4 regions of the Paenarthrobacter ilicis genome follow, and region 3 is predicted to be linked to each of the others. Evidence: predicted binding sites of a transcription regulator. Region 3 holds the regulator's gene; each other region holds the start of a gene.
The links. Region 3 encodes LexA, which represses DNA repair genes until DNA is damaged. Its sites were predicted from a motif close to TCGAACANNTGTTCGA; they were not measured.
Positions count from the first base shown of each region.

Region 1: the regulator LexA is predicted to act here: its motif matches at 4,125-4,140, upstream of JOE60_RS10115 (DUF6504 family protein).
Region 2: the regulator LexA is predicted to act here: its motif matches at 2,256-2,271, upstream of JOE60_RS06005 (Y-family DNA polymerase).
Region 4: the regulator LexA is predicted to act here: its motif matches at 4,021-4,036, upstream of JOE60_RS17630 (shikimate dehydrogenase).

Region 1 covers NZ_JAFBCD010000001.1:2,226,107-2,233,273, forward strand. The annotation lists gene thrS (threonine--tRNA ligase) at 1-91, opposite strand, end outside; gene JOE60_RS10110 (DNA polymerase III subunit alpha) at 243-3,743, opposite strand; gene JOE60_RS10115 (DUF6504 family protein) at 3,748-4,092, opposite strand; gene JOE60_RS10120 (hypothetical protein) at 4,267-4,656, shown strand; gene JOE60_RS10125 (SOS response-associated peptidase) at 4,678-5,424, opposite strand; gene JOE60_RS10130 (mycoredoxin) at 5,606-5,863, shown strand; gene JOE60_RS10135 (S-(hydroxymethyl)mycothiol dehydrogenase) at 5,997-7,082, shown strand; gene JOE60_RS10140 (MBL fold metallo-hydrolase) at 7,079-7,167, shown strand, end outside.
Region 2 covers NZ_JAFBCD010000001.1:1,285,242-1,292,408, reverse strand. The annotation lists gene JOE60_RS06010 (uroporphyrinogen-III synthase) at 1-869, shown strand, start outside; gene JOE60_RS06005 (Y-family DNA polymerase) at 892-2,190, opposite strand; gene JOE60_RS06000 (DUF1349 domain-containing protein) at 2,403-2,999, shown strand; gene JOE60_RS05995 (sugar porter family MFS transporter) at 3,104-4,561, opposite strand; gene JOE60_RS05990 (LacI family DNA-binding transcriptional regulator) at 4,697-5,707, shown strand; gene JOE60_RS05985 (arsenate reductase ArsC) at 5,777-6,199, opposite strand; gene arsB (ACR3 family arsenite efflux transporter) at 6,223-7,167, opposite strand, start outside.
Region 3 covers NZ_JAFBCD010000001.1:1,517,834-1,525,000, reverse strand. The annotation lists gene hisB (imidazoleglycerol-phosphate dehydratase HisB) at 1-131, opposite strand, end outside; gene JOE60_RS07010 (histidinol-phosphate transaminase) at 178-1,296, opposite strand; gene JOE60_RS07005 (LysM peptidoglycan-binding domain-containing protein) at 1,371-1,730, opposite strand; gene lexA (transcriptional repressor LexA) at 2,087-2,830, shown strand; gene JOE60_RS06995 (ATP-dependent DNA helicase) at 2,891-4,951, opposite strand; gene hflX (GTPase HflX) at 4,944-6,506, opposite strand; gene JOE60_RS06985 (class I SAM-dependent methyltransferase) at 7,009-7,167, shown strand, end outside.
Region 4 covers NZ_JAFBCD010000001.1:3,845,449-3,852,615, reverse strand. The annotation lists gene JOE60_RS17645 (FG-GAP-like repeat-containing protein) at 1-1,459, shown strand, start outside; gene JOE60_RS17640 (MFS transporter) at 1,603-2,940, opposite strand; gene JOE60_RS17635 (IclR family transcriptional regulator) at 3,144-3,914, shown strand; gene JOE60_RS17630 (shikimate dehydrogenase) at 4,125-5,024, shown strand; gene JOE60_RS17625 (bifunctional sugar phosphate isomerase/epimerase/4-hydroxyphenylpyruvate dioxygenase family protein) at 5,024-6,910, shown strand; gene pcaH (protocatechuate 3,4-dioxygenase subunit beta) at 6,967-7,167, shown strand, end outside.

The DNA.
Region 1 (7,167 bases), 710 kb from region 3:
GCTCGAAGAAGAGCTCCGCGCCGGTGGTCCCTTCCGTCACCTTTTTCTCTTCGCCATCGACGATGAGGGTGATCTGTTGGGCATCTGACACGGGTGTCTCCTATTCATAGTGAAGCTTCATAGCTTGTGGCGTACGGGGACCACAGCCAGCCATCGTCAATGCTATCTGCTGGGGCGGAGGGGGCCAAAGCAGCGCGCCGGTGATCGGCTGGAGCCGCTGAGGGGGCGTTCCGAAATGGAAATCAGCTCCCCATCCCGGTGATTGCCAGGTTCCTGGAAATGCCATGCAGCGGTCCTTGGTGGCTTACTTCGGGAGGCAAACCCGTGCCGGTGGGCAGGAGATCGGCGAAAGGCAGTGATTCAGGTTTGCTGAGGTCCCATGCTTTGCTGGCGCTCAGGCTTATCCCCTTGGGTCCGGTTCTCCTGGTGGTTCCGCGGATCAGCAGGAGCCGGGTTCCAAACAGGAGGGGGCCTGAATCTTCCTGGGCTTCATGGAAAAACACTGAGTCTACGCACCCCGTACCGTCATCGATGCTGATGAACACCACCCGCCGCCCGCCCCGCATGGGTGGGGTTTGGGTGGCCACCCGGACGCCGGCAACCAGGACTTCGGTCCCGTTCCGGAGGCGTAACAGCTTGTCCGCAGTAATGACACCAAGCTTCTCCAGCAATGGGCGGTGACTATCCATCAAGTGTTCGCTGACATCCATAGCCATGAGATCCAACTCTGCACGGACATTTTCCACCACGGTTGGCGGAGGCAGCACAGGAGCCAGATTCTTCAGTTCCACATCACCCAAAGGGAATGACAATTGGCCATCCATGACATCCAGGGTCTTCTTGGCGGGCTTGGAATGGAGCGCCTGCAAATGCTGGACCAGATCAGCCCTGTTGGCCTTGCCTCCGGAGTCATGATGCAAGGCATCAAAGGCACCGAGCTGGGCGAGCCTTTTGATATTGGGTTTGCTGACGCGGGCCCTGGTCCTGAGGTCAGCAAGGGAATCATAAGGCTGACCAGCCACGATCCTCTTGAGCTCAGCTCCGGATAGCCCGTAGATACCGGTGAAGCTGAGACGGATTCCAAGCTTTCCCACGGTGGGACCTTCTGCGATTTTCTCTACCCGGTATTCAGCCTGGCTCCTGTTGATGTCCAAGGGAAGGATGGGAATACCCAGCCTCCTGGCCTCTGCCACCAACAACCTCTTGGGATACATCCCGGGATCATGCTCCCAAAGTCCCGCGAGGAAAGCTTCCGGATGGTGGGTTTTGAGCCACGCAGACTGGTAGGTGGGCACAGCAAAGGCAGCACCGTGGGCTTTGCAGAAACCAAAGCTGCCAAACGCCTTCAAGGTCCCCCATACCTTGTCCACAACGTCCGCCGGATACTTCCTGATGGCTTCACGCCGGAAGAATGACTCCACCCCAGGTTCGTGGACCTCATCCCCCAAAGCCCTGCGGAATTCGTCTGCCCTGTCCAAACCGCAACCGGTCATCACGTTGAACGTCTTCAGGATTTGTTCATGGAATACCGTCACCCCATGGGTTTCCTCAAGTACTGGCTTAAGGTCCGGGTGGGGATATCTTTCGGGAGCAAAACCGTGCCTGTGCTCAAGGAAGGGCCGAACCATATCCGACTTCATGGGTCCAGGCCTGAACAGGGAAATGTCGATGATGAGATCGTTGAACTCCCGGGGAGCCATCTTCCCTATCAGCTCCCGCTGCCCTGGTGATTCGATCTGGAAGCAGCCAAGGGTGTGGGTGCTTCGGATCAGATCATATGTAGGTTGATCGTCAAAGGGCACAGCGTTGAGATCGATTCTTCCGTCCGACGCAATATAGTCCGGCCCGTTTCCGTCAGAGCCCACGGGATGCTTGCCCGCTGCCACCACTTCCTCCTTGGAAGGGTGCAACCTGATGACCTCCCTGACAGCAAAGGCCATGGCGCTTTGCATCCTGACCCCCAGGACATCAAGTTTCAACATGCCCATAGGGTCCATGTCGTGCTTATCAAATTGGCTCATGGGCAGCCCCAAACCGCTTGGCTGGACCGGCGTCCTGTCGCGGAGGGTGGTGTCACCCAGGATCACACCACAGGGGTGCATCGAGATATGCCTGGGCAGGCGGTCCAACCTCTCGGTGAGATCCACCAGGAGATCCAACTGCTGGTTCTGGTCAGCTGCCTCCCGCTCAACCCGGCCTGCGAATTCCTTCAGCTCGGGTTTCTCCACCAAGGCTTCCCGAAACTTCCTGGCAGAAAACCGCCACAGCTGCTTGGCAATGTCACTGACTTCGCCTTCATCCATTCCCAACGCCATACCGGCATCCCGGACTGCGCCGCGTGCCCGGTACCCGTTCTGCATGCTCATCAGGGTGACCCGCTCGGCTCCGAAACGGTCGAAAATCTTCCGGTAGACGTTGTGCCTCTCCGCGCTTTCAACATCGATGTCTATGTCAGGGAGGGTGGACCGCCGTCCGGAAAGGAAACGTTCGAAAATCAGGTCGTGGCGGATGGGATCCACCTGGCTGATATCGATCAGGTAGTTGACCAAGCTGGAAGCTCCCGAGCCACGCGCAGCCACACGAACCCCCATGTCAAGGATCATTTTTGACACCTCGGCAACGGTCAGGAAGTAGGAACCAAAACCAAGATTTCCGATGATGCCCAATTCATGGTCCAGCCGGGACCTTAGCTGCTCCTCTGCCCTGCCGTGGATTCCCGGGAACCTCCGGTAGATCCCCGCAGCGCAGCGCTGGGTCAATTCCTCCATGGGGTCACCCTCGATGCCGATGATGGATGCCTCCGGGACCACCGGCTTTTTCCATCCCATGTCCACAGCCGGGTTGATACGGCATTTATCGGCGAGCGCTTCGGTATTGGCGAGGAGTTTGTTGAGCTCGTTCTTTCCCAAGCCAGCGGCGTTCATGATTTCTTTGCCCAGCTGGATCATCTGGTGCTTTGTTTTCAGCCAGCCCTGCCCTGTGGGTTGGAGGCTGGGGGCATTGAAGAGTTCCGGCAGCGATTTGAGTGTTCTTGCCGAGTCCAAAACGTCTGCAGTTGCGGCTCCGTCTTGTGCGCAGTAGCGGACTGCGTTGGTGAGGATTGCCGGGATGTTGTATTCCAAGGCTAGTTTCAGCATGCGCACGGAGTGCGGGGTGCTCAGTGGTTCTCCGGGGGCGCTGAGGTGGGAAACGGTTTCGGCCACGATGGTTCCTGGGGGCATGGCGTCTATCCATTGTTTGAACAATGTTCTTGGCCTGAGGTACTTATGGCCGCCCATTGCGTGTCCCACGTCCGAGTCAGGGCCGATCAGGACCGTGAGTACCGGTTTCAGGGTGAGGGGATCCAAGGTTCGTGAGGCGAGCTCACCCCTTGTTACAGCAACTGGTATTGCTCCCCCTGCTTTGCCGGAGGTGCGGGCGTGGGCGTCGGAGATGAGGCGGCAGAGTGCTTTGTAGCCTGCTCCGTTGGTGTTGCCGTGGGCGAGAACGACGACGCGGCCCGACACTTGGGTGCGGTGGTCGCCGTCGTCGTCAAAGACCGCAAGGTCCACGCCCACGATGGGGTCTATACCGGCGTCCATGCAGGCTTTGATGTGTTTGACGGTTCCGTAGAGTCCGTCACGGTCCGTGCAGGCGAGCGCTGTTGCGCCGTCCGCTGCAGCTGAACCGGCGAGTTCCTCCGGCCAGGAAACGCCGTAGTGGGCGCTGAAAGCTGTTGAGACGTGCAGATGGGTGAAGCTCAACGGTTCACGCTGCTTCGTCGGGTTCGACGGCGCGTGCTGGTGCGGCGTCGTGGATTCGGAGGAGCCGCCATCGGCCGCTGCTGACGTGCCGGACCAGGTCCAGGGTGATGGATTCGCTGGGGTTGGGGTCGGTGGGGACCGGTTGAAGCTGGACCCGCCAGATTTCGTGGTCCACCATTCCTGCGCCTGAGCCAATGGGGGCGCGGTGTTCTTCTATCCACCATTGGCGTCGTTCGTACCAACGGATGGGTTCATTGATGACTGTGTAGCGCGTGCCTTTCCATTGGACTTCGTGCGGCTGGCCTGATTCCGCGCTGGTCACTCCGACGGACTCGCTGAACAGCCCCATTTCACACCTCAATCACACCGAGCCGGATACATTCGAAAGTATGTTCGAATAAATTCAGTTTACGCCGAGGCAGGGGCAAAACCTACTTCGAAGTTCCAGCCGACGCCGGCCTGATCCTTCAGTGATGAAAGTCAAGGGGTGGACGGCAGGTGGGCCACAGAGCAGGATTGTGCCATGAGCACCCATGACGCACTTTTGAAGAAGGTCAACATCTCCGCAGCGGACGATCAGCTCGTTGCGCACTTTGAAATCGACGGCAACATCCCGGGTTCCGGGGCGTACGTTGTTGGCCTGGTGGCAGCCAGCGAAGACTACTCATCACAGCGCAGGCTGGGCATTGAGTTCATGAACGGTGAAGCGATTTCCTTCTATTCGTTCAACCATGCCCTCAGCGCCGAGGAGAACTACGACCTCAAGGGAGTGCAGCATTCGGGGAACGTCATTACTGGCAATTTCCCCCTCTCAGCCATCCATGGGCTCAGCAAAGGCCACGTCATGACCGCCTTCAGTGAAGCCGACGGCCGGGACTTCCAGGCCGGGGTTCCCGTTCACGAAGCCCTGTAGTACTTGGAGGGTGCTGTGAGGCTAGAAGAGCCCCTCCACAGGTTCGATGAGTTCGGGAGAGTTGTTCCGCACGTTCCCTACGGCTGAGCCCACTGGGTCCAGCGTCCAATCAGCGGCTGTCTCATGGGCCCTGGACCGGACCAACTCCACCAGACCTTCAGCATCCTTCTCGCGGGGATCCAGCCAAGCCTGCATGGTCTCGGCATTCATGGGCAATGGGACGCGATCATGCAGGGATGTCAGCTCATCAAAGACCGAAGCGCTGCGTCGGGTGCCGGCTGATTCTGCCGTAGGGGTGTCCGCCGTCAGAATGGACATGGACAGCAACCAGCGGCCGGGATCGTCACTGGCAGCCGCCGGGTCTTTCCACCACTCGTACAAACCGGCAAAAACCAGGCCATGTCCGTCTCCGGGGTGGACATAATAAGGTTGCTTGGACTTTCCATCGCCCTTTTTCCACTCGTAATAGCCGTCAGCCGGAACAGCGCAACGCCGGGAGATGGCAGCTTTCCTGAAAGACGGCTTTTCAAGGACCGTTTCGCTCCGGGCGTTGATCAACCGGGCGCCGGCCTTGGCATCCTTCGCCCATGAAGGAACCAGACCCCATTTGGCGAGGTGAAGTTGCCTCTTGGTGTCGTCCTCAACAAGGCGCTCCAGCACAATCGGAACAGCGTCAGTAGGGGCCACGTTCCATGACTTCCCCACTAGGATCTCGTTTTCAAGCTCAGCATCGAACTCAGCGAGCAAGTCCCCCACCGCCCTGGCCATCACATAACGTCCGCACATGCGAACAGTCTGCCCTTTCCAGCCCAAAGCCACCAGCGGAACAGCCCTGCGCGGAACCCTGCTCAGCGGAAACAACCGCAAGCCAGGAAATATCTGCCGGCACGTTACCGTTGACAGCATTGAAACATCCCCGCGCAAGCGACCCAACCCTGAGGAGAGCTCTGTGGACTTCACTCCCGACTCCGGCACCATCACCATGTTCTCAACCACCTGGTGCGGCTACTGCAACCGATTGAAGAAGCAACTTGATGCCAAGGGCATCGGGTACACGGAAATCAATATCGAAGAGGTGGAAGGCACCGCCGAACTCGTGGAGCAGCTTAACGGCGGAAACCGCACCGTACCCACAGTGCTCTTCCCCGACGGCACAGCAGCCACCAATCCCTCGGCATCCGAGGTTGAAAGCCGGTTGGCAGCGTAGGTCACCGACATATACGCGGGCCCGCCCGGAACATCCGTCCCCTGTCACACACCTGTGATAGACAGATTGGAAGTCCGTAGCAGGCCCTGCCGTGTTTAACGGCCCAAACAACCGTCACGAAGGGAACACATCCATGGTCCACGCAGTCAAAGGCGTCGTCGTCCGATCCAAAGGCGCACCCGCAACCCTCGAAACCGTCCTCGTTCCTGAGCCCGGTCCGGGCGAAGCCCTGGTGGACATCCTCACCAGCGGCGTCTGCCACACTGATCTCCACTACAAGCTCGGCGGAATCAGCGACGATTTCCCGTTCCTGCTGGGCCACGAGGCCACGGGCGTCGTCAGCGCCGTAGGCCCTGACGTCACTGACGTGGCACCCGGAGACCGCGTTGTACTGAACTGGCGCGCAGTGTGCGGCAACTGCCGGGCCTGCAAGCGCGGACAGGCGCAATACTGCTTCAACACCCACAATGCCACCCAGAAAATGACGCTGGAGGACGGCACCGAGCTTTCCCCGGCACTGGGAATCGGCGCCTTCATCGAAAAAACACTCGTGGCCGCGGGACAGTGCACCAAAGTTGACCCCGACGCCGATCCCGCCGCCGTCGGCCTGCTCGGCTGCGGCGTCATGGCCGGACTGGGCGCCGCCATCAACACCGGTGGCGTCAAGCGCGGCGACTCCGTTGCCGTCATCGGCTGTGGTGGAGTTGGCGTTGCCGCCATTGCAGGCGCTGCGCTCGCAGGAGCCACCACCATCATTGCCGTGGACATCGACGCGAAGAAGCTGGAAAGGGCCAAGGACCTGGGCGCCACGCACACCGTCGATTCCTCCGCCGGTGATCCCGTGGAGGAAATCCGCGCCCTCACCAACGGTTTCGGCGCTGACGTGGTGATCGACGCCGTCGGACGTCCTGAAACCTACAAGCAGGCCTTCTACGCGCGTGACCTCGCAGGCACCGTTGTTCTGGTGGGTGTACCCACACCGGAAATGACGCTGGAACTTCCCCTGCTGGACGTCTTCGGTCGTGGCGGTTCCCTCAAGTCGTCCTGGTACGGCGACTGCCTCCCATCCCGCGACTTCCCCATGCTGGTGGACCTGTACAAGCAGGGAAAGCTGGACCTGGATGCCTTCGTGACGGAGCGGATCACCATTGACCAAGTGGAAGAGGCCTTCGACAAGATGCACCACGGCTCAGTGCTGCGATCGGTGGTTGAACTGTGAGCACCCGGAACGGCCTGCGGATAGACCACGTGGTGACATCCGGGACTTTCTCCCTGGACGGAGGAACGTGGGATGTCGACAACAA
Region 2 (7,167 bases), 230 kb from region 3:
GTGAGGCTGCCGACTCCTTCGGCATTGGCGAGCAGCTGCTGGAAACACTGTCCGCCTGCCGGATGTTCGTCCGGGGACCCAAAGCCCGCGGCGCGGTCCGCGCTGCCGGCTTGGCCGACGTCGGAATCAGCAGCGACGAAACCACGGCGACGCTGGTGGACATGCTGCTGGTGGAGGGCGTCCGCGGGAAAACCGTGGCTGTCCAACTCCACGGGTACACCGACGTACGGCAGTTGGAGCGGCTGCGCATGTCCGGCGCCAGAGTCCTGACCGTGACGCCGTACCGCTGGGTCAAACCCGACGGCGAGGACAAACTGCCGCGGCTGATCGAGGCCGTCTGCAGCGGAAACCTCGATGTCCTGACGTTCACCAGCGCTCCCGCCGTTGACGCGATGTGGAGTACTGCGCATGAGATGGGTCTGTACCGCCAGCTCATAGAAGCCCTCAAAGGACCGGTAACAGTTGCCGTGGTGGGTCCGGTGACCGCCCAACCGTTGGTGGACGCCGGCCTGTCGCCATTGATTCCGGACCGGTACCGCATGGGCGCACTCATCCGGTTGGTCACCGAGCACCTGTCCCTGAACCATGTCCGGCGCCTGGAGACCAGGAATGCCACGATCGAGCTGCGCGGACGGTGCCTGCGGATCAATGGCGAAGTAGTGGATCTGGCTCCAGCACCCCTGCTGCTCCTGCGTGCTCTGCTGGGTGCGGGTGGAGCGGTCCTCTCCCGCGAAGCGCTCTCTGACTTGCTGGACCTGCGCGGATCCGTCCACGCCTTGGACATGACGGTCAGCCGGCTGAGGTCCTCCCTGCCCGATGGCAAGCTTGTTGAGACCGTGGTGAAGCGCGGCTACCGCCTGAGGGCCTGAAACCGCTGGTGGGGCGGCCACCCTAGGCCGCCTTCACCAGCGGGAGCTCATCCCAGTGCGTGGTGTACCTCGGGCTGAGCCTGGCGCGCTTCATGGACCAGTCCGGGCCGCCTTTGATGCCTGCGTGCCCCAGCCCGATGGAGCCCCGACCATACCGCATGCTCACGTCTTCCAGCAGTGGACCGATCCCCCGTTCCTCATGACGGTTCTCGAAGATCTCCAACGGCCTTTGGTTTCCGGTAGGACGAAGGTCCGTCACCATGATCCCGGCTTTGGCGTACCGGACACCCTCCACGATTTTAGGCAGCAACGCATGTGCGGCTTTGGTCAGCAGCACGGGGTCAGATGTTGGCATGGGAAGGGCAACGTTGACTGCGGGGAAGGACTTGTCATGGGGGTTGTAGACGGAGGTCTGCGCGAATGCGGTCAGTAATTTTGCCTGGAGGTGGTGTTTGGCCAGCCGCGCGCTGGCCATCTGCCCGTAGACGCTGAGGACTTGGCGCACTCCCGCCGAGGTGGTGATGGGCGTGGAGAAAGAGCGGGAGAAGATCAGTTGGTCCCGCCCTATGCGCTCTTCTTCCATGGGGATGCAGGCCGTTCCCTGCAACTCCAGGACGGTGCGCATCATGACGATGGAGAACTTGTCACGGAGTGCCACGGGATCGGCGCGCACCAGATCCATGATGGAAAAGATGCCGATGGCGTTCAACCTTTTGGTGAGCCGCGTGGCGACGCCCCATATCTCCACCACGGACAATCGCTCCATCAGGGCCTCGCGCTGGGCAAGTGGCACCGAGTCCCACCGGCACACGCCGTTGAAGGCAGGGTTGTGCTTGGCCCACTTGTTGGCCAGCTTGGCCAAGGTCTTGGTGCGGGCGATGCCCACGCAGACAGGAACTCCAACGTGCCGGTAACACGCGTCCTTGATGGTGCGGCCCAGGGCAAGGAGATCCTCCGGGGAGCCCTTGACGCCCAGGAACGCCTCGTCAATGGAGTACACCTCCTGCCAGGCCGAGTAGCGCCCCAGCAGCTCCATGACCCGGGAACTGATGTCCCCATAGAGTTCGTAGTTGCTGGACAAAGCGATCAAACCCCACTCTTTGGCCCTGGGTGCCAACTTGAACCAGGGGTCCCCGAGCCCGATGCCGAGTTTCTTGGCCTCTGGGGACCTGGTGACCGCACAGCCATCATTGTTGGAGAGCACAATCAGGGGCCTGCCCTCCAGCGCGGGATTGAAGGCCCGCTCGGCAGAGGCGTAAAAGCAGTTGATGTCCACGTGGGCAATCTCCGGCATGTGCCGCATGAGTGCTGGCTTCGACATGGTCCTCCTGGTGCAGCAGCGTCTAGCAGACGCGCCCAGGTTTTCCGGACAGGCGCGCCGTGAATTCGAAGATATGTTCGAATAACTCCACTGTACCTCCGGGCCCCGACAAGATAGCCCCGGATTCCTGCCCCTTGTGGATAACGGGTACCGTGAGGGAAGCCACCATGGCCCCTCATAAAGTGACCGCCCATCAAAAGGAGTCTGCACCCATGAGCACCGCGCCCTTGACTGAAACCGTGCCCTGGACTGAAGGTGACTGGACCAACCAACCGGCATCCGTCGTCGAGCGTGACGGTGAACTGCTGGTGACGGCGGTGGAGGGCAGCGATGCCTGGCGCATCACTTCTTATGGTTTCATCCACGCCTCAGAGCATGCGCTGCTGGCTCCGCTCCCCCAGGACAGCGCAGTAGAGGTGGAATTCACGGCAGACTTCTCTGCGCAGTTTGACCAAGCCGGAGTGTTTATCCGTGTCGGCGGCGAGCACTGGATCAAGGCAGGTGTGGAGTTTGCGGACGGAGCGGCGCAAGTGGGCGCCGTGGTGACCGATGGCGTGTCCGATTGGTCGCTGGCACCGGTGCCGGACTGGGCCGGGCGGCGAGTGGTGGTTCGCGTCAGCCGGTCGGGCGATGCTGTGACAGTCCGGGCCGGCCTGAGCGGGGAGTCCCTGCAACTGGTTCGAGTGGCGCCCCTGGCTGAAGGGCTGACGGCTTTCGCGGGGCCGCTGGTGTGCGCACCCACCCGGAGCGGGTTGACGATCCCGTTCCACTCCTGGCGGACCACTGCCCCTGACACCCAACTGCACTGATACCCAACTGCACTGGCACCCAACAGCCCTGACGTAAACCACGCGTTAAACCAAGGTTGCCGACCTGTCCCCACGACAGATCGGCAACCAAGACTTGGTGAACCCTAGTGGGCATCCTTGCGGTGCACGGTGTAGATGGCGCCGGTGGTGACATCTTCCTCCAAGGCTTCCAGGGTGCGCCCACGCGTTTCGGGAACCTGCGTGTAGATGAAGATCAAGGCCAGGATCCCTACTCCTCCGAAGAGGAAGAACGTGCCCGTGATGCCCACTCCGGCAACCAGGGTGGGGAAGAACAGGCCCAGCAGAGCGTTGGCGATCCACAGGCAGAAGACCGAAAGGCCAATAGCGAAGCCGCGGACATGCAGCGGGAAGATCTCGGACAACATGACCCAGACGGCGATGTTGAGGAACGTCTGCATGGAACCGACGAAGGCCACCACCAGGAAGAGGATCACGAACGGTCGGGCCTCGTTCCCCACGGGCAGGACCACGGAGGCGATGCCGATGAGGAAGTGGCACACCGTTGTCAGGGTGAAGCCCACCAGCAGTGTGGTGCGGCGGTTGATGCGCTGCATCAGCGAGAGGGCAATAACGCCACCAACAACTGCAATGACGCCGGGGGCAATGTTGGCGATCAGGGCAGCATTCGAGTCAAAACCGGCTTCCACCAGCACTGACTGGCCGTAGTACATGATCGAGTTGATGCCGGTCAGCTGTTGAGCCACGCCCAATCCGATGCCCACCAGGATGATGCGGAGGATCCACTTGTCCTTCAGCGCCGCCCAGGACGTGGCTTTGGAGGCACGCTCCTCATCGGCGAGCTGCTTGACGTCGGCCATTTCAGCCTCGGCCCGCTCCACCGAGCGGATGGTCTTGAGGACCGTGAGCGCTTCCTCCCAGCGGCCCTTGGAGATCAGCCATCGGGGGGATTCGGGCATCCGCAGCATGCCGAAGAACAAGGCGATGGCCGGCAGTGCGGCCACGGCCAGCATGACGCGCCACACTCCACCGAATTCACCCCAGATGTTGCCAATGATGGCGTTGACGATGAAGGCGGCCAGCTGGCCGATCACGATCATCAGTTCGTTCCGGCCCGCCAGGGATCCGCGGATTTCGTACGGGGCGAGCTCGGCCAGGAACACCGGAACCACCGTTGAGGCCCCGCCCACAGCCAGGCCCAGAATGAGGCGTCCCACCACCATGATTTCGAAGGAGGGGGCAAACACACATGCAAGAGTTCCCGCCAAGAAGAGCACCGCGAGCAGAATGATGGTTTTGCGGCGCCCCCACGAATCGGACAGGCGGCCGCCACCGACTGCTCCCAGGGCGGCACCGAAGAGCAACGAGCTGGTGACGATTCCTTCCGTCAGGGCCGTCAGACCCAGCTCGGCGGTCATGGGTCTCAGTGCGCCATTGATGACACCAGTGTCATAGCCAAAGAGGAGGCCGCCGAAGGTGGCGACCAGTGCTACCAGACCGAGCCGCTTTCGGTGCGGCCCGTTGGTCAGCGGAGGGAGGGCGGCGCCGTGGGCACCTTCCCGCTGCATTTGCGTAGCAGACATCAGGACTCCTTTGTCATTGTGGTGCGGGCCATACTCCCGCTCTGACTATCAGGCTAACGCGCGAAAGACTTAAATGTAAGGTCAAACTAACAAATACCTTCAAATGTCCGGTTTGCGACGTGCGAAGATGGGAATATGGCACCTGATCCCCGCAACCGGCCAGCGACACAAAGTGACGTTGCGAGGGAAGTGGGTGTCTCGCGGACCCTTGTCTCCTTCGCCTTCCGCGGCGCACCCGGGGTCAGCGAGGAGACAAAGCAGGCCATCTTCGCCGCGGCGAAACGTCTTGGCTACCGGCCCAACGCCGTCGCCGCCGATCTGGCACGCAAGCACCGCTCCGCCGTCGGACTTCATCTGATGGATATCCGCAACGAGATCTTCGCCGACATCCTCAGCGGCGTCAGGCTGGCGCTCCCCCACGACGGCAACCGGCTCATCCTCAGCGTGTCCCGATCTGTGGACGGAGTGGACGAAGGCGCCCTGGAATCGCTGATCGAGGCCAGGGTGGGAATCATCATCGCCGCCACCTTGCTGGACACCGACGAGCGCGTACGCGAACTCTCGCGCATCGTGCCGCTGGTCAGTGTCACCCGCCCGGTGGAAGGCGTGGACAGCGTCTATTCGGATGACATTGCCGGAGCGGCGGCCGCCACGGAGCACCTGCTGGCCCTGGGGCACCGACGGATCGCGCACTTGGCGGGACCCGCCTACGACGGCCACACGGACCGGCGCCGGAGTTACGAGAAAACCATGCACGACGCCGGGCTGACGCCCCTGACCTTGCCCGCCGACGACTTCACCCACGAAGCCGGACAGCGGGGCGCCGCGCAATTGCTGGACCTGGCGGACCGGCCCACCGCAATCTTCACACACAACGATCAACTGGCCCTCGGCGCACGGGAAGCCATCCACGCCCGGGGATTGAGCGTCCCGGGCGATATTTCCCTGATTGGGTACGACAATTCCCGGACCTCGAGTCTGTATGGAATCGGCCTCACCTCCGTGGACCTGAAGGCAGCAGCCTTGGGAACCATCGCAGGGGAAGTGGCCCTGGAACGCCTCAGGTCCCCGGACGCACCCCCAGCGGACAGGCGTCTCATGCCGCACTTGGTGATCCGGTCCTCCACGGCACCCCCGCGGGACTGAGGGCCCGGCCCGGGCCTGGACCTCCGCGCTCACGAAGGTACCGCAAGGTACTTGGTGTGCGGGATGGGGTTACTTGGCGGCCGGGACGAGGGAAGCGATCAAGCCCTCAATGCGCGTCTTGATCTCATCGCGGATGGGGCGGACAGCCTCGACGCCCTGCCCGGCCGGATCTTCGAGGACCCAGTCCTCGTAGCGCTTGCCCGGGAAGTACGGGCATTCGTCCCCGCAACCCATGGTGATGACGACGTCGGATTCCTTCACAGCGTCCGTGGTGAGGACCTTCGGGATTTCAGCGGACATGTCGATGCCCAGTTCAGCCATGGCCTCCACGGCGGCGGGGTTCACCTTGTCCGCGGGCTGGGAGCCCGCGGAGCGGACTTCGATCCGGCCCTTGCCCAGGGTTGTCAGGAACGCGGCAGCCATCTGGGACCGTCCGGCGTTGTGGACGCAGACGAACAGGACGGAGGGCTTCTTGGTGGTTTCGATGCTCATGGTGTTCTCCAAGGGTCTAACAATTAGCGGGAAGCTGGCTCAGTGATGAAGAAGCGGTTGCGGGCCCACAAGGCGGCGTAGACGAGGGCGACCAGGACCGGGACTTCGATCAGGGGGCCGACGACTCCAGCGAGGGCCTGGCCTGAGGTGACGCCGAAGGTGCCGATGGCCACGGCGATGGCGAGTTCAAAGTTGTTGCCCGCTGCGGTGAAGGCGAGGGTGGTGGTCTTGGCATAGCCGAGGTTCAGTAGTCGCCCCAGGACCATGCCGAGGCTGAAGACCACCAGGAAGTAGACCAGCAACGGAACGGCGATGCGGACCACATCCAGTGGTCGGGAGGTGATGGTGCCACCCTGCAGGGCGAACAGGAGGGTGATGGTGAAGAGCAGCCCGTAGAGTGCCCACGGCCCGATTCTGGGCAGGAACCTATTCTCGTACCAATCCCGGCCTTTGGCCCTCTCACCGACGGTGCGGGTCAAGAATCCAGCCAGCAGCGGGATGCCCAGGAAGATCAGCACCGATGCGGTGATGGCCCAGAAGGAGAATTCCGAGGTGGTGGTGGGCAGGCCCAACAGGGACGGGAGCCACTGGAGGTAGAACCAGCCGAGCGCGCCGAAGGCGATTACCTGGAAGACGGAATTGATGAACACGAGCACGGCCGCGGATTCACGGTCCCCGCAGGCGAGGTCGTTCCAGATCATCACCATGGCGATACAACGGGCCAGGCCGACGATGATCAGCCCGGTGCGGTATTCAGGCAGATCGGGGATAAAGATCCATGCCAAGGCGAACATGAAGGCCGGGGCAAGGAGCCAGTTAATCACCAGGGAGGTGATCATTAGCTTCCGATCGGCCAGGACGCGGTGAGCCTGGTCGTAACGGACCTTGGCCAGGACCGGGTACATCATCACCAGCAGCCCGACCGCGATCGGCAGCGAAACCTCGCCGATCTTGACAGCCTCCAACGC
Region 3 (7,167 bases):
GGTACCGAAGTGCTGATGTCGGAGACACCGGTGCCATCCAGGTTGATCTCCACCAGGACCGAAGATTCACTGGTGGTGCGCTCCATGCGCGCGGTGCGGGCAGCGGACGGCGCAGCGCCGGTTTCGCTCATTGGGATGTCCTTATACACGGAAGGTGGATGGGGTCTACAAACAAGTTTAGGCGTGCGCGGATGCCGGCCCGTCCAGGAGCGCCTCAAGGGCTTCCAGGAAGGCCGTGGTTTCCCGCTCGGTACCGGCGGTGACGCGAAGGTGTCCCGGGATACCGACGTCGCGGATCAACACACCGGCGTCAAGCAGTCCCTGCCACACGGCGTGCGGGTTGTCCAGGCCCCCGAAGAAGACGTAGTTGGAGTCCGACGCCGCCGGCTTGAGCCCCATGCGCAGCAGTTCGGTGACTATCCGGTCCCGCTGCACTTTGATGTCCTCGACGTCCGCCATCAGGGCTTCGCGGTGGTTCAGCGCCGCCAACGCGGTGGCCTGGGTGACAGCTGACAGGTGGTAAGGCAGACGGACCAGCCGGATGGCATCGGTCACTTCGGGGGCTGCGGCCATGTATCCCAGCCGGGCCCCGGCCAAAGCAAAGGCTTTGCTCATGGTGCGTGAGACGATCAGGCGCTGGCGGCCGGGCAACAGTGTCAGGGCACTGGGCGTATTGTCGTGCGCGAACTCGTGGTAGGCCTCATCCACGATCACGATTGCCTGGTTGTCCTCACCGGCCGCGTAGACGGCCTCGACTACATCAAGGCCCAAGCCGGTCCCGGTGGGATTGTTCGGTGAGCAGAGGAAGACGATATTGGCGCCCGTCTCACGGACCTGGGCGGCCGCCGATTCGGCGTCCAGCCCATAGTCATCCGCCCGGACTCCCCGCACATACTCGGTGTCGGTGCCACTGGCCAGCAAGGGGTACATGGAATACGTGGGCGGGAAACCCAAGGCCTTGCGTCCGGGCCCGCCGAAGGCCTGCAGGATTTGTTGGAGAACCTCGTTGGAGCCGTTGGCGGCCCAGATCTGATCCGGGCCGAGTCCGTGCCCCAGGTATTCAGCCAGGGCTTGCCGCAACTCCGTGAACTCGCGGTCGGGATAGCGGTTCAGCCCCGTCGCTGCGGCGGCAACGGCCTTGGTAATGGCGGCCTGTACATCCTGGGGAACCCCATGGGTGTTTTCGTTCACGTTGAGCAGGACGGGAACATCCAGCTGCGGCGCACCATAGGGGCTCAGACCGCGCAGGTTGGTCCGGAGGGGTAGTTGGTCAAGTCGCTCAAGCTGGTCACTCACCACGACAGTTTAAGCGGAGGGTGGGACTCCAGACTAACTGTGACGCCGGCGCCCACCCGAATCCGCCCGTCCTCCTAGGCTGCTGGTACAAACAGTTGCTGGCCGGGCTGGATCCGGCCACCCCGGAGGTCGTTCAGTTGAATGATTTCCGCGATGACGTCGCGGGGGTCACGCTCCGGCGCAGCGGCCCCGGCAATTCCCCACAGCGACTGCCCCTGCTGCACGGTGACGGTGACGGCAACGGGTGGCCTGAGCTGCGACTGCGAGTCGGAGGCCTTCGCCGGAGAGGTGATGAATCCGGCGAGGCTCAGGAGAGCAGCTGCCAACAGCATGGCGGGAATGCCGAAGAAGACCATCCGACCACGACGGGTCAGGCGGAGCCGCGGGGATGCCTTGGAGGCGCGGTAATCATTGAGGTTGGTGACGACGGACATGAGCTGAGCCCTTCTGAGCTATTGCCTGGCGCCGATACTTCGCCGCCTGGCTGCCAATTCTTAGTGCCTCCCCCGCGACGCCGATCCCTGGATGGGATGTTCGAACCGGATGTTCGATTTTCGGTACCTCGCGAAGATTTATAGAACACATGTTCGAACCTTGCTATGACATTTTTAGCACTTATCAACGAACGGTGTCGAGACTCGCTAGAACAAATGTTTGATAAACGCCTGCGCCTGCCCTACGTTTGAGTGAAGAAACAGGCACTGTTTCAGTGGACCAGGAGGGTCTGACATTTTTAGGACTCTCCCCATAGGGACGTACCTTGCGGGCGAAATGGAAGGCATTGGCGAACATGGCAGCGAAAGCCACAGGCGGCGCGGCACCACTGCGGAGCCAACAGCCCCAGAAGAGCCCCAAAAGCCTGACTGTCCGGCAAAAGAAAATCCTGGAGACCATCCAGAGGTCGGTGAACGACAACGGCTACCCGCCCAGCATGCGCGAAATCGGAGACACCGTGGGGCTGGCCAGCCTGTCCAGTGTCACGCACCAACTCTCACAGCTGGAGAAATTGGGATACCTCCGTAGGGATCCCAAGCGCCCCCGCGCCATGGAAGTCCTGATGCCCCTGACACTGGACGCGGGTTCCGTGCCCGGCGTCGAAGGTCCCGCCACCCTGCGCAGCACGGGCGGACTTGCGGTGACGGAACTTTCCAGCGCCAGCGACACCGCCATGGTTCCCTTGGTGGGCCGCATCGCCGCCGGCGGACCGATCCTGGCGGACCAGACTGTGGAGGACGTTCTTCCCCTGCCCCGCCAGCTCGTGGGGCACGGCGAGCTGTTCATGTTGAAGGTTGCCGGCGACTCGATGATCGACGCCGCGATCTGCGACGGCGACTGGGTAGTGGTGCGCCGCCAAAACGATGCCATCAATGGCGACATCGTTGCGGCCCTGTTGGACGATGAAGCCACCGTCAAGACCTTCCGTCAGCGTGACGGCCACACGTGGCTGCTGCCGCAAAACACGCAGTACGAGCCCATTCTGGGAGACCAAGCCACCATCATGGGCAAGGTTGTCTCAGTTCTGCGGTCGCTCTAGCAAACCCGATTCAGCTATCCTGGCCGGCAGTCCCGGCGAAATTCCCAACCAGGAAGCCATCTACGGCGTTGTAGCGGAGCCAAGCCGTTCCAGGACACCTCTGACCACTGTGCGGTCTGCAGTCGCCCAGAAGGGCGGCAGGGCAGCGCGCAGGAATGCTCCATAGCGCTCGGTGGAAAGTCGCGAGTCGAGCACCGCCACCACTCCCCTGTCACCGGTGGAGCGGATAAGCCTGCCTGCTCCCTGAGCCAGGCGAATCGCAGCGTGGGTAGCGGAAACAGCCATGAAGCCGTTGCCGCCGGACTGGGCTACTGCGCGGGACCGCGCAGTCATCAGCGGGTCATCGGGCCGGGGAAACGGTATGCGGTCGATGACCACCAACCGGCATGAGCCGCCGGGAACATCAACACCCTGCCACAGCGACATCGTGCCGAAAAGGCAAGTGTCGGGCTCATCCGCGAACTGCTTCACCAACGCGGACATGGTGGACTCGCCTTGGCAAAGAATGCTGACATCCAGGCGCTGACGCATCGCATCTGCGGCGTCTTCCGCGGCACGGCGTGAGGAGAACAAGCACAATGCTCCCCCGCCGGAAGCCCGGATGAGGTCTTCCAGCTCGTCCAAGGCCTCAGGAGAGGTTCCCCGCGACGGTTTGGGCAGATGCTTGGCCACGTACAACACACCCTGCTTGGGATAGTCGAAGGGCGAACCTACGTCGATCCCCGTCCAGCTGGGAGCTCCGTCCCCTATCAGCCCCAATCCCCCGGCTGCCGGTTCAAAAGCCGAACCGATGGCCAGCGTCGCTGACGTCAGTACCACCGTATGGTCGGCGAAGAGCCCTTCCCGCAGCCTTCCGGCCACGCTGAGCGGTGCGATGTTGATCAATGCCGGTGCGGTCTCGTCAGGCTGGGAGTACCCCTGCTGGGGGTCGAAAGTGCTGTTCCGGGAAAACCACACCACTTCCCGGTTTTCCTTGGCGGCGAGCATACGCTCGCACAGTTCAAGGATGAGCATCAGCCGCGACCGGGCCAGTTGCCGGCCACCGTCGACGGCCGTCGAGGAGTCGGTTTTGGAGTCCGAAAGGGCCGCCCGGGTGGCGTCGCGCAATTGATCGAGGCAGTCCAGCTGCTCATCATTGAGGCCGTTGGGAAGCAAACCGTCGGGAACACCGGCGATTGCCATGTCGAGGCGGTCCGCAGCGGCGTTGAGCGCATCCACAGTAATGGCCGTGTGCTTGCGTGCGCTGGAGGCGGCAGCATGGACCATCGCCACTGACAACTGGCCGGATACTGCTCCCGTAACCCTGTCCTGCAGCTCATGCGCTTCGTCTACCACCACGACGTCGTATTCCGGCAGCACTGCCAGGCCTTCGAAAGCGCTGACGGCCAACATGGCATGGTTGGTGACCACAACATCGGCCTCAGCCGCACGGGCGCGTGCCAGTTCACTGAAGCACTCCTCGGCAACGGGACATTTTTGGGCCCCGAGGCATTCCATGGAGGTGACGGATACTTGCCGCCATGCCCTGTCCGTCACGCCGGGCATCAGTTCGTCACGGTCTCCCGTGGCGGTCTTTTCGGCCCATTCGCGGAGACGGACGACTTCCTTGCCAAGCTGCGACTGCGGGCCACCCATGGACGCCGCGAAATGCGGCACGGCCGTATCCTCACCCAGGGAAAACAACTGGCCTTCTGACGGCTCCTCGCTGGGGAAGCCGCCTTCCAGCTTTTGCAGGCAAACATAGTTTGCCCGCCCCTTCACCAACGCCACGTTGACCGGGCGTTCAAGGTGGGGGGTGATTGTGTCCAGGAGCCTGGGAAGGTCCCTGCCTACAATCTGGGTCTGCAAAGCCAAGGTGGCGGTGGACACAAGCGTGGGCTTGTTGCTCTCCATGGAGTGGGCGATCAACGGAATCAGGTACGCCAGGGACTTACCTGTTCCCGTTCCCGCCTGGACCAGGAGATGTTCTCCCGTCTCAATGGCACGGGTGACATGCTTGGCCATCTCATGCTGGCCTTCCCTGCTTTGTCCCCCCATGCCTGAGACGGCACGATCCAACAATTCAAGGGTTGCTTTCTCACCCTCGGATGCGGCTCCGTCCGCCGCCACCTTCTTAGCCATGAGCGATGAATGACTCCAGTTCAGCGGCCAGGCCCTCACGGACCATTGCCACTACGCGCGTGCCGTTTTCCTGGTGGTCGAGGCTGAGAATTTCGGAGTCCGAGCTGTGCAGCTTGCTGATCAGCTCGCCACGGTCGTAAGGGATCAACAGCTCCAAGCGGACACCGGGCCGCGGGATGGATCGGCTGATGTCCTCAAGAAGCTCCGCGATTCCCTCGCCTGTACGTGTGGAAACCACTGCATTCCTGGGCTCCTTTTGCTTCAGTCGCTCCACAACGAAAGGATCTGCGACGTCCACCTTGTTGAGCACGATGATCTCCGGCACTTTTCGTGCATCCACTTCGGAGAAAACAGCCCTGACTGCGGCAATCTGCCCTTCAGGATCCGGGTGGGAAGCATCCACCACGTGGAGGATCAGGTCAGCATCCGCGACCTCCTCCAGCGTGGAGCGGAAAGCCTCCACCAATTGCGTTGGCAAGGACCGGACAAAGCCCACGGTGTCGGCAAGGGTGTAGCCGATGCCGTCCGGAGTCTGCGCCTTGCGGACGGTGGGGTCCAGCGTGGCGAAGAGTGCGTTCTGCACCAGGACCCCGGCATCGGTCAGGCGGTTGAGCAAGGAGGACTTGCCCGCGTTGGTGTAGCCGGCAATGGCCACGGACGGAACGTCGTTACGACGGCGGTTGGCCCGCTTGGTCTCGCGCGCCGGCTTCATGGCCGCAATCTCACGCCGAAGCTTGGCCATCCGGGTACGGATGCGCCGGCGGTCGAGTTCAATCTTGGTTTCACCCGGACCACGCGAACCCATGCCGGCGCCTGCGCCACCCACCTGGCCACCTGCCTGGCGGGACATTGAGTCACCCCAACCACGGAGCCTTGGCAACAAGTATTCGAGCTGCGCCAGCTCAACTTGTGCCTTGCCTTCACGGCTCTTGGCATGCTGGGCGAAAATGTCCAGGATCAACGTTGTGCGGTCCACCACCTTGACCTTGACAATGTCCTCAAGCCCACGGCGCTGGGAGGGCGCAAGCTCGGTGTCCACCACCACCGTGTCCGCGCCGGTGGCGGCCACGATGTCCTTGAGTTCCTGGGCCTTGCCGGAGCCAAGGAAGGTACCGGGATCGGGCTTTGTACGCCGCTGGACGAGTCCGTCCAGGACCTCGGAACCTGCCGTCTCGGCCAGGGCTGCCAGTTCACGGAGGGAATTCTCCGCATCAGCCAAGGTACCTTCGGTCCACAGACCAGCGAGGACAACGCGCTCAAGGCGCAACTGCCGGTATTCAACCTCGGTGACGTCTTCGAGTTCAGTGGACAGCCCTGCGGTGCGGCGCAATGCGCGGCGCTCGGCCAGGTCTTCCTGGTCACCGTCGTAAATACTGTGCTCTTGGTCGAGCGAAGAGATTGCCTGCGCCTTGCCGAGGACACCACCGGCGTCGCTGTCAGCAGACGGCCGGGCTGGTGCATCCTTGGAAAGAATCCGGTCGATGACGGCCTGGATTTGGTCAGGACTCATGTCCTGGGCGTCGGAATCGGATCCGGAGTGCTTCTGGGTGGTCATGGTCTCCTTAGACTGTTCGGCTATTCCAGAATAGTGCTGTTTACTGCTCGATGGTGCGCTCTTCGCGCTGGGCTGACGGGCTTGGGCCATGGAGGCTCCTGTGGGCCGGGCAGAATCCACACCTCGGGGGTGGAAGCTGCAGGTAACAGTGGTTCGAATGGATCCGCGGGGAGGCAGCCGGCCCGGAGGATGTCCTGACGCCCGGGCCGGACCGCACGTTGGGAACGCAGCATGATGCTGCCTCCACTGCGGAGGGACTGGGAGCGTTGATCTCTCGGGGATGCCGGTAGCAACCTGCCGGGCGGAAAGGGCGGCAACCGGGCAATAGTGCCGGGCCGCTCTGCGTCGCGGGCGAGGCCTCCAGGGCCTGCTGAAGCAGGCCGGGAGGTTTTGGCTACTCAAAGATCAAGAACATGGACTAAACAATAGCACCGCACGTCAACCCACCCTGCTCCCCCGGCAGTTTCCCAAGTCCACCATTGGGCCACTAATCTGGCTCCTTATGGAGTCTGCACACTATTTCACTGCCCAACCTGCCGGTCCGTTCACCCGGAAGCCGCTGACCGTGGAATTGGACGGCAAAACACGTCACCTGCAGACCTCCAGCGGTATCTTCAGCCCCGACGCCGTGGACAAAGGAACGGCCATCCTGTTTTCGGAC
Region 4 (7,167 bases), 2.3 Mb from region 3:
CTTTGACGGCGACAAGCTCGCGGACGTGATGTCCCGCGAAGCGGACGGGTCGCTCCTGCTTTTCAGCGGCCTGCCGGGCAACAGGTTGGATGATCCGGTGCAGATCGGCTCCGGGTGGGGCATCTTCAACGCGGTCCTAGGAACAGGGGACGTCAATGGCGACGGCTTCGGCGACGTCCTTGCCCGGACCAGTGACGGCGGGCTGTGGCTCTACCCGGGCAACGGCAAGGGCGGCTTCCTTGCACGCAGCTACGTGGGGTCCGGCTGGCAAAATTTCCAGCGGTTGGTGTCCGTGGGCGATTTTAACGGCGACTCCCGCAATGATCTCCTTGCCGTAGGAAACGACGGAAAGCTGTGGCTGTATGCGGGCAACGGAGCCGGCAGCTTCCTGGACGGCGTCCAGATCGGCCAAGGGTGGGATGTTTTTGCGTCCCTGGCTCCGGCGGGATCGTTCGGTGGGGGATCGGCTGGCCTGCTGGCCACCGCCACCGACGGAACACTCTATGCCTACCCGGGTGACGGCAAGGGCGGCTTCCTGCCGCGCACCGTTGCGGGAACCGGGTGGAGTGCGGCCGGCGACCTTGTTGGAGGCCAGGATTTCACGGGCGACAAGAGCCCTGACGTCCTGACGGCCAAGGGCGACGGTATGACGCTGTATCCCGGCGACGGCCAAGGTTTCGCCACCCGCCTGCCGATCGGTGCAGGCTGGAACCAGTTTGCACAGGTGTGGGAGGCCGGTGATTTCGACGGCGATGGCGTGGCTGATGTGCTGGCCCGCGCCAAGGACGGAGCCTTATGGCTCTACCCCGGGAACGGTTCCGGCGGCTTCCTGCCCCGCGTGCAGGTGGGCTCGGGCTGGAACGGTTTCACCGCCGTCGTCAGTGCCGGAGATTTCGACGGCGACAGTCACCCGGACCTGGTGGCCCGGACATCCGACGGGGTGCTGTGGCTGTATCCCACCGACGGTGAGGGACAATTCCTGGCAAGCAAGCAGATCGGTACCGGCTGGCAGGGATTCAGCGAGCTTCTTGCCCCGGGTGACTTCTCAGGCGATGGCAAGGCTGATCTGTTGGCCCGCACGGCCGATGGAGCCTTGTGGTTGTACCCGGGCAACGGGAGCGGCGGATTCCTGCCGTGGCGGCAGATTGGCTCGGGCTGGAACATGTTCAACGCCGTCCTGCAGGGCGGCGACTTTGACGGCGATGGCCGTGAGGACCTTCTGGGCCGGGGGAACGACGGCGGGCTGTGGCTTTACCCGGGCAACGGCAAGGGCGGCTTCCTGGACCGGACCTACCTGGGCTCAGGGTGGAACATGTTCTCTTCCCTGGCTGCCCTGGGCAATGGCTTCACCGGAACCGGGGACCCTGCACTTGTTGGCGTCGCCGGGGATGGGAGCCTGCTGATGTACTCCGGTAACGGCCGGGGCGGGTTCAAGCCGGTGGTGCTGAACCCACGGTAGTCGCTGGGTTCCAGCGCTCCTCCCCGGTTGCCTCCGCCCTGGGTCAGCCAAGCACAGCGAAAAGCCCGGAATGTCAGGTGGCATTCCGGGCTTTTCGCCGCTCCGGACCCGGATAACCGGGAAGGAGCGCGCGCTGTGGGGTGTCAGGCGTGCAGGTTTTCCTTGCGGAGGCCGAGTTCAGCAGTCGGGACCTTGGCCGATTCGCGGGCGGTCAGGGCAGAGATGGCAGCGATCGCGCAGATGATTGCCGTGAAAATGGAGATCTGCACCCATCCTCCGGGCTTGGTGCCACCAAGCGCGGTGACGATTGCCGGGGCGAAACCGGCCATGAGGAACCCGAGCTGGGTACCGATGGCCAGGCCGGAGAAGCGGACTTTAGTGCTGAACATTTCACCGTAGAAGGACGGCCAGACGGCGTTGGCGGCAGCGTAGCCGAAGGAGAAGAACACGATGGAGACCAGGAACATCAGCGGTACATTGCCGGATTCGAGGGTCAGCAGGAACACCGGGGTCATGATCGCGCTGGCGATGGCTCCGTAGATGAATACCGGCTTCCTGCCGATCTTGTCAGCCAGCATGCCAAACAGGGGCTGACTTCCCAGGGCCACCACGTTTGCCGCCACCACAAGCCACAAGGTGATGGTGCTGTTCACGTGGGCAACGTCCTGGGCGTACTTGATGGCCAGGGTTCCGAACACCGTGCTGACTGCTGCGATGAAGGCGCAGCAGACAACGCGAAGAACGTCGCGCCAGTGCAGGCGCAGTAGGTCGGCAACGGGAAGCTTGGAGATCTGGTTGTTCTTCTTGGCTTCGGCGAATGCCGGCGGCTCGTGCAGGGTGCGGCGAATGAAGAAGGCCACCATAACAACCACGGCGCTCAGCCAGAACGGGATGCGCCAGCCGATGCCGTACTTGATGTCATCCGGCAGCGCCACCACGGGAATGAAGACGAGTGCTGCAAGGATTTGGCCACCCTGCGTGCCAGTCAACGTCCACGAGGTGAAGAACGAGCGCCGGTTGTCCGGGGCGTGCTCCAACGTCATGGAGGAGGCGCCGGCCTGCTCACCGGCGGCCGAGAGACCCTGGCAAAGACGTGCCAGGACCAGCAGGACGGGAGCCCACCAGCCGATGGTCTTGAAGTCCGGGAGGCAGCCGATCACGAAGGTGGCGGCACCCATGAGGACCAAGGTGAACATGAGGACCTTTTGGCGGCCGATCCTGTCACCGAAGTGGCCCAGGATGACAGCGCCCACGGGGCGGGCGATATACGCGAAGCCGAAGGTCGCAAAGGACATGATGGCTGCGTTGGCGTCCGCATCCGGGAAGAACACGTGGGGGAAGATCAGGGCTGCGGCCGAGCCGAAGATGAAGAAGTCGTAGTACTCGACGGCGCTCCCCAGGAAAGAGGCCAAGGCGGCTTTCTTGGGGGTACCCGTGGTGGTTTCAGTGCCTGGCGTCGCTGACGGCAATGTTTGGCTCATGGAAAGAGTTCCTTCTGTGACGACGATGTCGCGGATCTGGCTTCAGTGGGAAGACGAAGCCCGGTGTGGCCAGATCCTCCGCAAGTAACCACATGGTGAGAGCTACTTGTGCAATACAGCAATAGTGACTGTGAGTGCGGTCACTTGTCAATAGGTTTCACCACGATCTAGAAATAGCTCTCACCATGTGAGAGCATCGAGTCATGAGTGTGAAAGACGACACAAAAACCGACATGGTCGGCAAAGCCCTGGGCCTGTTGGTTGTCCTGGGGGATGAGCCCCGCGGAGCCAGTGCCGCGGATCTGGCCAGGAGTGCGGGCCTGCCCTTCAGCACCACCTATCGGCTGCTGGGATCCCTCACCCGGGATGGGTTCGTTGACTACGAGCCGGATGGGCGCCGCTACCACCTGGGCCTGCGGGTTTTCCAGCTGGGCCAGCGCGTATCCAATCACCACGGATTCGCCGCCACGGCCTTGCCGGTTCTCCAGCGCGTCACCGAGCGGACCCATGAGGCCACCATCTTGTCCGTGCGGGACGGAAACCACCACCTGACGGTCAACAAGGTGGATGGCCCCAGGAGTTTCCGCGTCACCAGCGATCCCGGACACTTGGGGGCGCTGCACACAACGTCCGTGGGCAAGGCGATTGTTGCTTTTGAGGAGGAGATTGAACGCAAGCGCTTGCTGGAGGAGTTGCCCCTGGATCCCCTCACGGAGCACTCCATTACCGACCGCGACGCGTTCCGTGCGGAAATCGAGCAGGTCCGCCGGCAGGGCTATGCGGTGATGGACGAGGAGAACGAGATCGGCATGCGGGCCGTGGCCGTCCCGGTCCTGAACTCGCAAGGGCATGCCTTTGCTTCCGTGGCCACGGCGGTTCCGGTCTTCCGTATGACCATGGAGGAACTCATTGCGCACGTCCCCACTCTTCAGGAGGCGGCGGCCGAGTTGGCAGCCCGCCTTCCCCAGCGCTGACCCTCCGCTGTGAGGCCCGCTCTGAGCGCCAAGCCCGCCCGAAAGCGTGTAGAGCGGGCCCCGCAACGCACGAGCCCACTCGCCATCTTTGTCATTTGTTCGCGATAAGAACATGCGTGCGGAATATGAACACCTGTAGTAATCTAATGTCTACACCCGGCTTGGCTGCCTCACAGCGCCCCCGCGGTGAACAGTAAAAGGAGCTTGAGGATGAGCAACCGAGCCGAGTCCGTTCTGGTGGGCCTCGTAGGCGAAGGCGTCATGCCCTCGCTCACGCCGCCCATGCATGAGCGCGAAGCCGACGTGCAGGGCCTTCGCTTGCTGTACCGCCCCATCGACCTGCTGGAACTCGCATTGCCGGCCACCGCCGTCGGGGATCTCCTCACTGCAGCGCAGCGCATGGGCTTCAACGGCCTGAACATCACGCACCCGTGCAAGCAGTTGGTGCTTGGGCACCTTGATGAAATTTCCGACGACGCCGCGCGCCTGGGCGCCGTCAATACGGTCCTGATCCAGGACGGTCGGTTCATCGGCCACAACACGGACTTCTCCGGCTTCGGCTCGGCGCTCGCCGATGGCCTCCCCGAGGCGCGACTGGATCGCGTGGTCCAGTTGGGTGCAGGCGGTGCCGGTTCCGCCGTCGCCTACGCACTCCTCAAAGCCGGCGTCAGCACGCTGGACCTGGTGGACATGGATCCCGCCCGTGCCGCGGAACGTGCGGCCGAGCTCGGGGGGCTTTTCCCCGAAGCCACCGTTACGCCGCGGAGCATCAACGAGCTGCCCGAGATCATGCCCCTCACCGACGGATTGGTGCATTGCACCCCCATCGGCATGGCGGCCCACCCCGGGCTCCCCTTGGACATGGGCCTCGTGGAGCCGCGGCATTGGGTGGCGGACATCGTGTACCGCCCCATCGAAACGCAATTGGTCCGCGAGGCGCGGGCCAAGGGATGCGACGTCCTCGACGGCGGTCGGATGGCAGTTGGGCAGGCGGCCGACGCCTTCCAGCTCATCACTGGACGCGAGGCGGACCGCGATCGCATGCGGGCACACTTCCTAGAACTGATCGCCGCCGAAGAAGAGGCTCTCCTGGCAAAGGTGGCCAACTGATGCGTACCGGAATCGCAACGGTCTGCCTGTCCGGCACGCTGAAGGAGAAGATGCAGGCCTGCGCGATTGCGGGCTTCGATGGCATCGAGATCTTCGAACAGGACCTCGTCACGTCCCCCCACAGCCCGGAAGAGGTCCGGAAAATGGCCGCCGACCTCGGCTTGGGCCTGGACCTTTACCAGCCGTTCCGGGATTTCGACGGTGTCACGCCGGAATTGCTGAAGGCCAACCTCAAGCGCGCCGAGGCCAAGTTCAAGCTCATGGCTCGCCTGGGCATGGACACCATCCTGGTCTGCTCCAACGTAGCCACGGCAACCATCGACGACGACGAACTCCGCGCCTCCCAGCTCGCGGAATTGGCAGAGTTGGCCGGGGCACACGGAGTCAAGGTGGCCTACGAAGCCCTGGCGTGGGGCAAGTACGTCAACGACTACGAGCACGCCTACCGCCTGGTGGACATGGTGGACCACCCCAACCTCGGCACCTGCCTGGACTCCTTCCACATCCTGTCCCGCGACTGGAACACCGCGCCCATCGAGGACATCAACGCTGAGAAGATCTTCTTCGTCCAGGTGGCCGACGCCCCCAAGCTCTCCATGGACGTGCTGTCCTGGAGCCGCCACTACCGGGTGTTCCCCGGGGAAGGTCAGTTCGAGCTGGCCAAGTTCATGGGCCACGTGGTCCGCGCCGGGTACACGGGGCCGGTCTCGCTCGAGGTCTTCAACGATGTTTTCCGCCAGTCGGACACCGAGCGGACCGCCGTGGATGCCATGCGCTCCCTCATCTGGCTGGAGGAGCAGAGCGCCAAATGGCTGGCCAGCGCCTCCACCGAATCTGCAGCCGGCAACGGCAGTGCGTCCCGCCGTCGTTATCCCATGGAACTGGCCACGCTGCCCAAGGTGAACGAGCCCGCCGGCTTCAACTTCGCCGAGGTCAAGGCGGACAACACCGCGCAGCTGGAGAAGCTCCTCGGCCAGCTCGGCTTCGGTTTCGAAGGCCGCCACCGCACCAAGGACGTCCAGCTCTGGACCATGGGCCAGGCCCGCGTGATCATCAACGAACAAGCGGCCTCGCACTCGGAACCGGCTATCGCCGCGTTGGGGTTCGACGTCGACTCTCCAGTGATTGCCTCCGCCCGCGCCCAGCAACTCAAGGCGCCAGTGGTTGCCCGCAAGGTCCAGGCTGACGAGGAAGTCTTCCAAGGCATCTCAGCGCCGGATTCCACCGAGATCTTCCTGTGCCAGGGAAGCCCGGACGGGACGGCCGCGTGGACGCACGAGTTCGGCGAGGGGCTGGAACACCCCTCCAGCGCACAGAACGCAGTCATTGACCACGTGAATCTGGCCCAGCCGTGGCAGCACTTTGACGAAGCCGTCCTCTTCTACACCAGTGCTTTGGCCTTGGAACCCCAGCCGTTCGCGGAGGTCCCCAGCCCCAACGGACTGGTGCGCTCGCAGGTGATGCAGACCAGCAACAAGGCGGTCAGGCTCGTGCTGAACCTGGCTCCGGCCCAGCAAGCGCAAAGCGCCCGAAAAACGTACCAGGAACACATCGCGTTCGCCGTGGACGACCTCGTGGCAACGGCCCGGTCGGCCCATGGGCGTGGCCTCGAGTTCCTCCAGATTCCGGCCAACTACTACGAGGACCTAGACGCCCGGTTCGATCTTGAACCCGGATTCCTGGCCACCCTCAAGGAGCTCAACCTCCTGTATGACCGGGACGCCAACGGCGAATTCCTCCACTTTTACACGGCCACTGTGGGCAGTGTGTTCTTCGAAATGGTGGAGCGCCGCGGCAACTACGACGGCTACGGGGCGCCCAACGCCCCGGTGCGCCACGCCGTCCAATACGACTCGCTCCACCGGGCCCTGCCTCACAGCACCTAGGCCCACACAGCCCCTGAGCAACAGAACCAGAATCCATCAACCGAAAGGAGCCGGCCGTGCCGCAAGAACAGACAGCACCAGCGCTCGAATCCGAGGAGCTCGTGCCCGCCGCTGAGCCACACGCTGCGCACGATTCCAAGAAAGTGGAAACCCAGGCCGATCTCAGTGCTGAGATCAAGGGCATCGGGGACCGCTACGCCGAGGCCCTGAAGAATGGCAAAGGCCCGGAAACCATGCCGCGCCTGGACTATGCGCCA